Regions from separate parts of the Arthrobacter sp. OAP107 genome, predicted to be linked through region 3. Evidence: predicted binding sites of a transcription regulator. Region 3 holds the regulator's gene; each other region holds the start of a gene.
What was found. Region 3 encodes LexA, which represses DNA repair genes until DNA is damaged. Its sites were predicted from a motif close to TCGAACANNTGTTCGA; they were not measured.
Positions count from the first base shown of each region.

Region 1 (2,263 bases), 1.7 Mb from region 3:
CTGGCTCCGGCTCAGCAGCGAGAGGCCGCCGAACAGGCCCGCAACCCAGAAGAGCACCACCAGCGTCAGCACGGCCGCTGCCGGAAAGTACTCGTTCCGCACCACCCTCTTCAAGGTTTCCACCACTGATCCTCCTGCGTCTTGCATCCCCATGAGACCAGTATGCGACGGAGACCCGCTGTGACGGAGACGGCACGACGAACGTGTGATGAACACAACCGCTGCCTCGCAGAAGTGGCGGCCCTAGCCGTGCGTCGGCCTGTTCGCTCTGAGTTGGATGAGGGTGAGGTCGAGCAGCGGCGTGGGGACGCCGAGATGCCGGGCGCGGCCGGCGAGGTCTCCCAGGATATGTTCTCCCTCGGTCGGACGACCGGCGGTGAGATCCCGGTACAGGGAGGAGGTGAAGGCCGAACCCGGTTCAGTCAGGAGCGCCAGGGACTGCGCGTGTGCCTGGCCGGAGACGGGGTGGCCGGCTTCCTCGGCGACGGCCTCAAGTTCGTTGATGGCGTCGATGATCTTTGGAAGTCCGCCGGCGTCGATGATTTTGCCGATGGGCCCGCGGAACAGGCACGTGATGACGCCCGCAGCGGCGATGAACGCCCATTTCTCCCACAGGGCACCAACGACATCCCGGCTGACCGTGAGATCAATGCCCGGGACGTCCAGGGCTTCGATAACCCCTTCTGGGACGCCGGCACCATCGAGGGCGCCGACAGTCAGCGTGGTCAGCCCGGTCATTTGGCGCACGGTGTCGCCGTCGAGCGTGGCGACGATCTTCACCAGACCACCCAACACCTGCCCGGGAAACTCCTGGTCCAGCCGTTCAACATGCGCCATGCCGTTCAGGAACGGCAGCAGGAACGTCCCTGATCCCACGTAGTGCCGCAGATCCGCGATGGCTCCCTCGAGAGCAGCGGCTTTAACGGTGACAAGTACGAGGTCGAAAGGCTCAGCGGTTTCTCCGGCAACGACCGTCCGGACCTGGTGGGTGCGGTCATTTCCGGGCGAGACAAACCGCAAGCCATCGCGCCTAAGTCTCTTCGCCCGGCTTTCGCGCACGAGGTAAGTGACGTCGCGTCCGGCTTCCTGGAGCAGGCTGCCAAAGGCGCCGCCGGTCGCGCCGGCCCCAACGACCAGAATCCGCATGGCTGTATTCCTTCCGCACTGGTAGGCACAGCACAACCATACTTGCCAGGGCCGGACGCACCGTTTACCGCAGGATTCTGCAGAGTCTGCAGTTTGTCAGTCCCGGGGACTACACTGATTATCGAACATATATTCGAAAAAAGGTGTGTTGTGGGCGTGATCATCGGTCCCCGCGTGATAGAGGCGGGACTTTCCCTGCGGCTTGTGCTGGTCTCCCCCGTGGCCGTGGCAGCGGGCTTCCCGTCCCCCGCGCAGGATTACTTTGACGGTCGGATCGACCTGAACGAACACCTGATCAAGGACATCACCAGCACCTACATCGTGCGGGTCTCCGGCGACTCGATGGAACACGCCGGCATCAGCGACGGCGACGAACTGATCGTGAACCGGGCGCTGGAACCGCGCGACGGATCCGTGGTGGTGGCAGTGCTGGACGGCGAGCTCACCATCAAGCGCCTGAAGATCACCGCGGCCGGTGTGGTGCTCCAGGCGGCCAACCCCCTGTATCCGGACATCATTGTCCCCGCCCTGGCCGACCTCACCATCTGGGGCGTGGCCACGAGGTGCCTCCACCATGTCTGAGACCCGGCAGCAGATAGCCCTGGTGGATGTGAATTGCTTCTACGCCAGCGCGGAGCGGGCCTTCGACCCCTCCCTCGAAGGTAAGCCGCTGGTGGTGCTATCCAACAACGACGGCTGCGCCGTGACCCGCAGCCCGGAAGCCAAGGCCCTGGGGATCAGCACCGGCCAGCCGTGGTTCAAGATCGCCCCGCGGGCCAGGGAGTGGGGCCTCGTTGCCCTGTCAAGCAACTATGAACTGTACGGCGACATCAGCGCCCGGGTCATGGAGCTGCTGGGACGCTACTCGGCCTGGCTCGAGGTGTACAGCATCGACGAGGCGTTCCTTGGCATCAAGGGCAGCCCCGAACAGGTGACGGGTCTTGGCCGGACCATCAGGGCCGCGGTTCGGCGCAACGTCGGGGTGCCTGTGTGCGTGGGCATCGCAGGCACCAAGACGCTGGCCAAACTGGCCAACCGGTGGGCGAAGAACAACCCCGCCCTGGAAGGGGTGTGTCGCTGGGAATCGATGGCCCCGGATGCGCGCGAACTGCTCATG
Region 1 is NZ_JBEPOK010000001.1:5,197,878-5,200,140, reverse strand. Features, by position in the region: gene ABIE00_RS23870 (hypothetical protein) at 1-153, opposite strand, end outside; gene ABIE00_RS23865 (ketopantoate reductase family protein) at 244-1,146, opposite strand; gene ABIE00_RS23860 (LexA family protein) at 1,297-1,728, shown strand; gene ABIE00_RS23855 (Y-family DNA polymerase) at 1,721-2,263, shown strand, end outside.
Region 1: a site for LexA is predicted at 1,268-1,283, ahead of ABIE00_RS23860 (LexA family protein). Genes of this name have one in related genera too.

Region 2 (2,263 bases), 380 kb from region 3:
ACATGATGTGGTCGCGATGAGTCACAGGAAGCGTGTCGTAGCTGCATACCCCTCCCAGAGCAGGGTTCTGCTTGGCAATCCTGTTGACGAACTTTGCCAAGGTCTTGGTCGGGGCAATACCGACACAAACAGGCAGGCCGACGTGCCTGGCCACAGCAGCTTTGATTTCCCGCCCCACGCGCTCCAGGTCATGCGGTTCTCCGCGCAGCATGGCAAATGCTTCGTCGATCGAGTACACCTCGACGAGGTAGCTGTAGCGGCCAATCAGCTCCATGACGCGCGAACTCAAATCTCCGTAAAGCTCATAATTGGAGCTGCGATGAATGAGTCCCGTACGCGGGGCATCAGCTACGAGCTTGAACCAGGGATCCCCGTTCTCGATGCCCAAGGCCTTGGCTTCATTGGACCGGGCAACAACGCAGCCGTCGTTGTTGGAGAGAACCACCACGGGCCTTCCCTCCAACTTTGGGTCAAAGGCGCGCTCACACGAAACGTAGAACGAGTTGACGTCGATGAGTGCTGTCCGCTCCACCCGGCCGTCCGGCAGGTCACGCATGATGGCCCGCTAGAGGCGATGAAGACAACGGGTGACCACGCCCCAAATGCTGAGCTCTGCAAGCTCCGGGACCACCACGTCCGGATAGTCCGGGTTCTCAGCCGCCAGTCTCACGCGGCCGCGTTCAAGCCGAAGCCTCTTGATGGTCAGTTCTCCGTCGACGATGGCGACCACGACATTGCCGTCGAGGGGCGTGAGAGACCTGTCGACAACGAGCTCGTCGCCGTCGGCGATGCCGGCGCCGGCCATCGAATCACCAGCCACCCTCACCAGGAACGTGCTCGTGATGTCTTTGATGAGGTGCTTGTTCAGATCAATGCGTCCCGTGAAGTAGTCCTGGGCGGGTGACGGGAAGCCGGCCGGAACCGCGACTGGGCAGTACAGAGGTCCTGTCAGATCCGAGATCAGCACGTCAAGGGCGGCAACAACGATGGCACTCATCGACCACTACCTCCTGGGGATCATCGAAACTATGTTCTCCGCAGGTTTATGCACATGTGAATATGTCTTCGATTAATCATACTCCGGCCCCCCAATCTGGCGCCTGCCACCGGACGTTCCGGGGGCAGCCCGCAGGACGTGGCATACTCCTTGATGACCGGAACCTGGGGGAGCCATGAGAGTCACTTTTTACGTTGTCTGGGCGCTGTTCGTTGCGGGCGCGATTTTCTCGTTGGTCCGTGCGGGGCGCAGAACCAGGCGCCAGTCACAGCTGATGGTGGAATGGCCCAAGGCGTCGGCCACCGTGACCGGCAGCACCACGGGCTGGACCAGCGGCGTGGGCAGCTCCAGTCGAAACCTCCGCCACTACCCCACCTACCAGTTCACCGATCCGCAGGGCACCCTCTTCAGGGGCAAGTCCGAAATCTCCCTCGTCGAGCAGCCCTTACCTGGATCCGTGATCGAGGTGGCCTACAACCCCGCCAATCCACAGGAATCCCTTCAGGTGTCCTCAGAGCCGCGTACCGCCATGGGATGCCTAATTGCGTTCTTCGGCGTCTTCGCCGTCGCCTCATTCTGGTTCATCGGCATTTTCCCGCTCGGCTAGTCTGCATTGGCCCTGCCAACGCGCATCGGCTGCCGTGGAACGCCATGGATGTCCTCAGAGCCATCTCTGGTCATCCCGGGCAGATGGTTTACTGACTTGACCGTTACACACTCATTTGGGGGATAAGAATGAAGGGCTTTGCCGCGTCGTTACTGCTCATTCCGCTGCTGCTCACCGGCTGCGTCGTTGCCTACGGAGGGGCTGACGCTACCACTACAGCCACGGCGGCCGCCGACGGCTACGCCCGCCTGGATAAAGCCGGCATCGCACAAATCAAGGCGTCCAAATCCGCCCGGCTGAATATGACCTCGGGACGGCTCACGAAGGAGAGCGTCGGCCTGGAGAACGATACAAGCCAGGCGCCGGACGTCCTGATGCGTGATGGCGTCATGGAGCTGAATATCGAAGGGCCCCGTGGGAGCATCAGCGCCACCACCGACCGGCTGCGGCTCAACGGCATGAACAACAGATCCGAGTTCAGTGAGGTCACGTACTTCCTCACGGCAAAGTCGTTGGAGGACTTCACCGCGCTGATTCGTGACGGCGTGGACCGCTACGGCATCTCCAGTGAATCAGCAGAGCGCTGGATCGAGTCCATGTCCAGCCGACCAGAGGACAAGGGCGACTTCGCCCTCGGACCTGGCACATCGACGGGGCTC
Region 2 is NZ_JBEPOK010000001.1:3,130,948-3,133,210, forward strand. Features, by position in the region: gene ABIE00_RS14370 (Y-family DNA polymerase) at 1-556, opposite strand, end outside; gene ABIE00_RS14375 (LexA family protein) at 566-997, opposite strand; gene ABIE00_RS14380 (DUF3592 domain-containing protein) at 1,173-1,604, shown strand; gene ABIE00_RS14385 (hypothetical protein) at 1,733-2,263, shown strand, end outside.
Region 2: a site for LexA is predicted at 1,054-1,069, ahead of ABIE00_RS14375 (LexA family protein). Genes of this name have one in related genera too.

Region 3 (2,263 bases):
AGACCGCCCCGGCCCTGATCAACATCGCCCCGCTGAGCGTCGCGGGCCGGCTCCGGGAAGGCCTGTTCGCCGGGCACACCGTGGTGCTGACGTCGGCAACCCTCGCCATCGGCTCTGCTTTCGAACCCGCTGCGGGCGGGCTGGGCCTGGTCGGGGAAGGCGCCCCGAGCTGGACCGGCGTCGACGTGGGTTCGCCCTTTGACTATCCCCGGCAGGGAATCCTCTACGTGGCGGGCCACCTGCCGAAGCCTGGCCGCGGCACGTCGCCCGAGGCGCTGGACGAACTCGAGTCACTGATCCGCGCGTCCGGCGGGGGAGCGCTGTGTCTGTTCTCCTCCCGTCGGGCCGCAGAGGAAGCAGCAGATGCCCTGCGCACCCGGCTGGATGTCAGCATTCTTTGCCAGGGTGAGTCCACCATGACGGCGCTGGTGAAGCAGTTCGCCGATGAACCCGACACCTGCCTGTTCGGCACGATGTCATTGTGGCAGGGCGTCGATGTGCCGGGCGGGTCATGCCGCCTGGTGGTGATTGACAGGATTCCCTTCCCGCGCCCTGATGATCCGCTGATGACGGCGCGGTCGCGGGCTGTTGCCCAGGCCGGCGGCAACGGCTTCATGTCGGTATCCGCCACGCACGCGGCCATCAGGCTTGCCCAGGGGGCGGGGCGTCTCATTCGGTCCACGAATGACAAGGGCGTGGTGGCCGTGCTGGATTCCCGGCTGTCCACGGAGCGCTATGGCGGGTTCCTGCGGGCCGCGTTGCCGCCGTTCTGGCCAACGACCGACCGGAAGACCGCCATCGCGGCACTGGAGAGGCTCGCCGGCGCCCAGGCATAGGGACGCCCCGGGCTGCAGCAGCCCGGGGCCGAAAGTTCTCTGCCGAAGATTCCGTGGGGACAAGCCCCAGGGGGCTACAGCGAGCGAAGTACGGAAACCACCTTGCCCATGACCACTGCGTGGTCGCCGAGGATGGGTTCGTACTGCGTGTTCTGCGGCAGGAGCCAGGTGTGGCCGTCCCGTTGCCGGAAGGTCTTGACGGTGGCCTCATCGTCAAGCAGTGCCGCGACGATGTCGCCGTTGACGGCGTCGCTCTGCCGCCGGACCACAACCCAGTCCCCGTCACAGATGGCGGCGTCCACCATGGAGTCGCCCGCGACCTTGAGCATGAACAGTTCGCCATGGCCCACCAGCTGGCGGGGCAGCGGCATCAGCTCCTCCACCATCTGGTCCGCGAGGATGGGACCGCCCGCCGCGATCCGGCCAACCAGCGGCACCATGGCGGTGTCCATCGCGCTGGGCAGTTCGGACACGGAGCCGCCTGCCGTGCTGGGGGCCGGGGCTTTGTCACCGCCGGATTTCGCCGTTCCCGCATCCAGAGTGAGCGGCATCAGGACCTCCATGGCGCGCGGCCGCTTGGGGTCGCGCCGCAGGTAGCCGAGCTTTTCCAGCTGCGAAAGCTGATGGGTCACGCTGGAGAGGCTGGCCAGGCCTACGGTGTCACCGATTTCCCGCATCGACGGCGGGTAGCCGTTCTCGTTGACCGAACGCTGGATGGTTTCCAGGATCTTCTTCTGGCGGACTGTAAGTCCCTTGGGGGTCCGCTGAGACCGCGGGCTGCGCTGGGGAGCCTTGCCGTCAGAGGCCTGTGCTGCCATGTTCGCCAACGCCTTTCCGTTCCTCCCGGTTGCGGTAGCTGCAGAGGCCGGGAACTTCCGGCCTGAAAAATGTCAGACCCTGCTGATCAACTGCAGTTGTGGTTGTTCTTTGATTTCCAACGTAGGCCAGCCATTGGGCTTTTTCAAACATTTGTTCTAGCGAGTCTCGACTTAATTCGTTGATAGATGCTAAAACTAGGAAAAGCAAAGTTCGAACATGTGTTCTAGTGAGGGCCGCTTGTCAGTCCGGTGTTCGAACTGTTTGTTCGAACGCGAGGCAGTACAACTTTGGTCCAGGAGGGCTCACGCCATGTCAGCTTCAACAGCAGCAGTAACTTCTACGGCAGTTTCCCGGCCCGGCAAGCCGCCGCGGCTGCGCCTCACCCGCCGTGGCCGGATTGTCCTGATCGGCCTCCCGCTTGTCCTGCTCGCCGCCGTGATCCTGTCACTGACCGGGCTGCTGAACTCGCCGGCAAAGGCTGCTGACAGCGCCACCGGTCTCGCCGTCACGCCGACGGTGTCGGTCACGGTGCAGCCCGGCGAATCATTGTGGGCCATCGCGGGCAAGGTCGACCCGGACCGCGATCCACGGGATGTGATCGCGGACAT
Region 3 is NZ_JBEPOK010000001.1:3,512,942-3,515,204, reverse strand. Features, by position in the region: gene ABIE00_RS16150 (ATP-dependent DNA helicase) at 1-836, shown strand, start outside; gene lexA (transcriptional repressor LexA) at 911-1,654, opposite strand; gene ABIE00_RS16140 (LysM peptidoglycan-binding domain-containing protein) at 1,965-2,263, shown strand, end outside.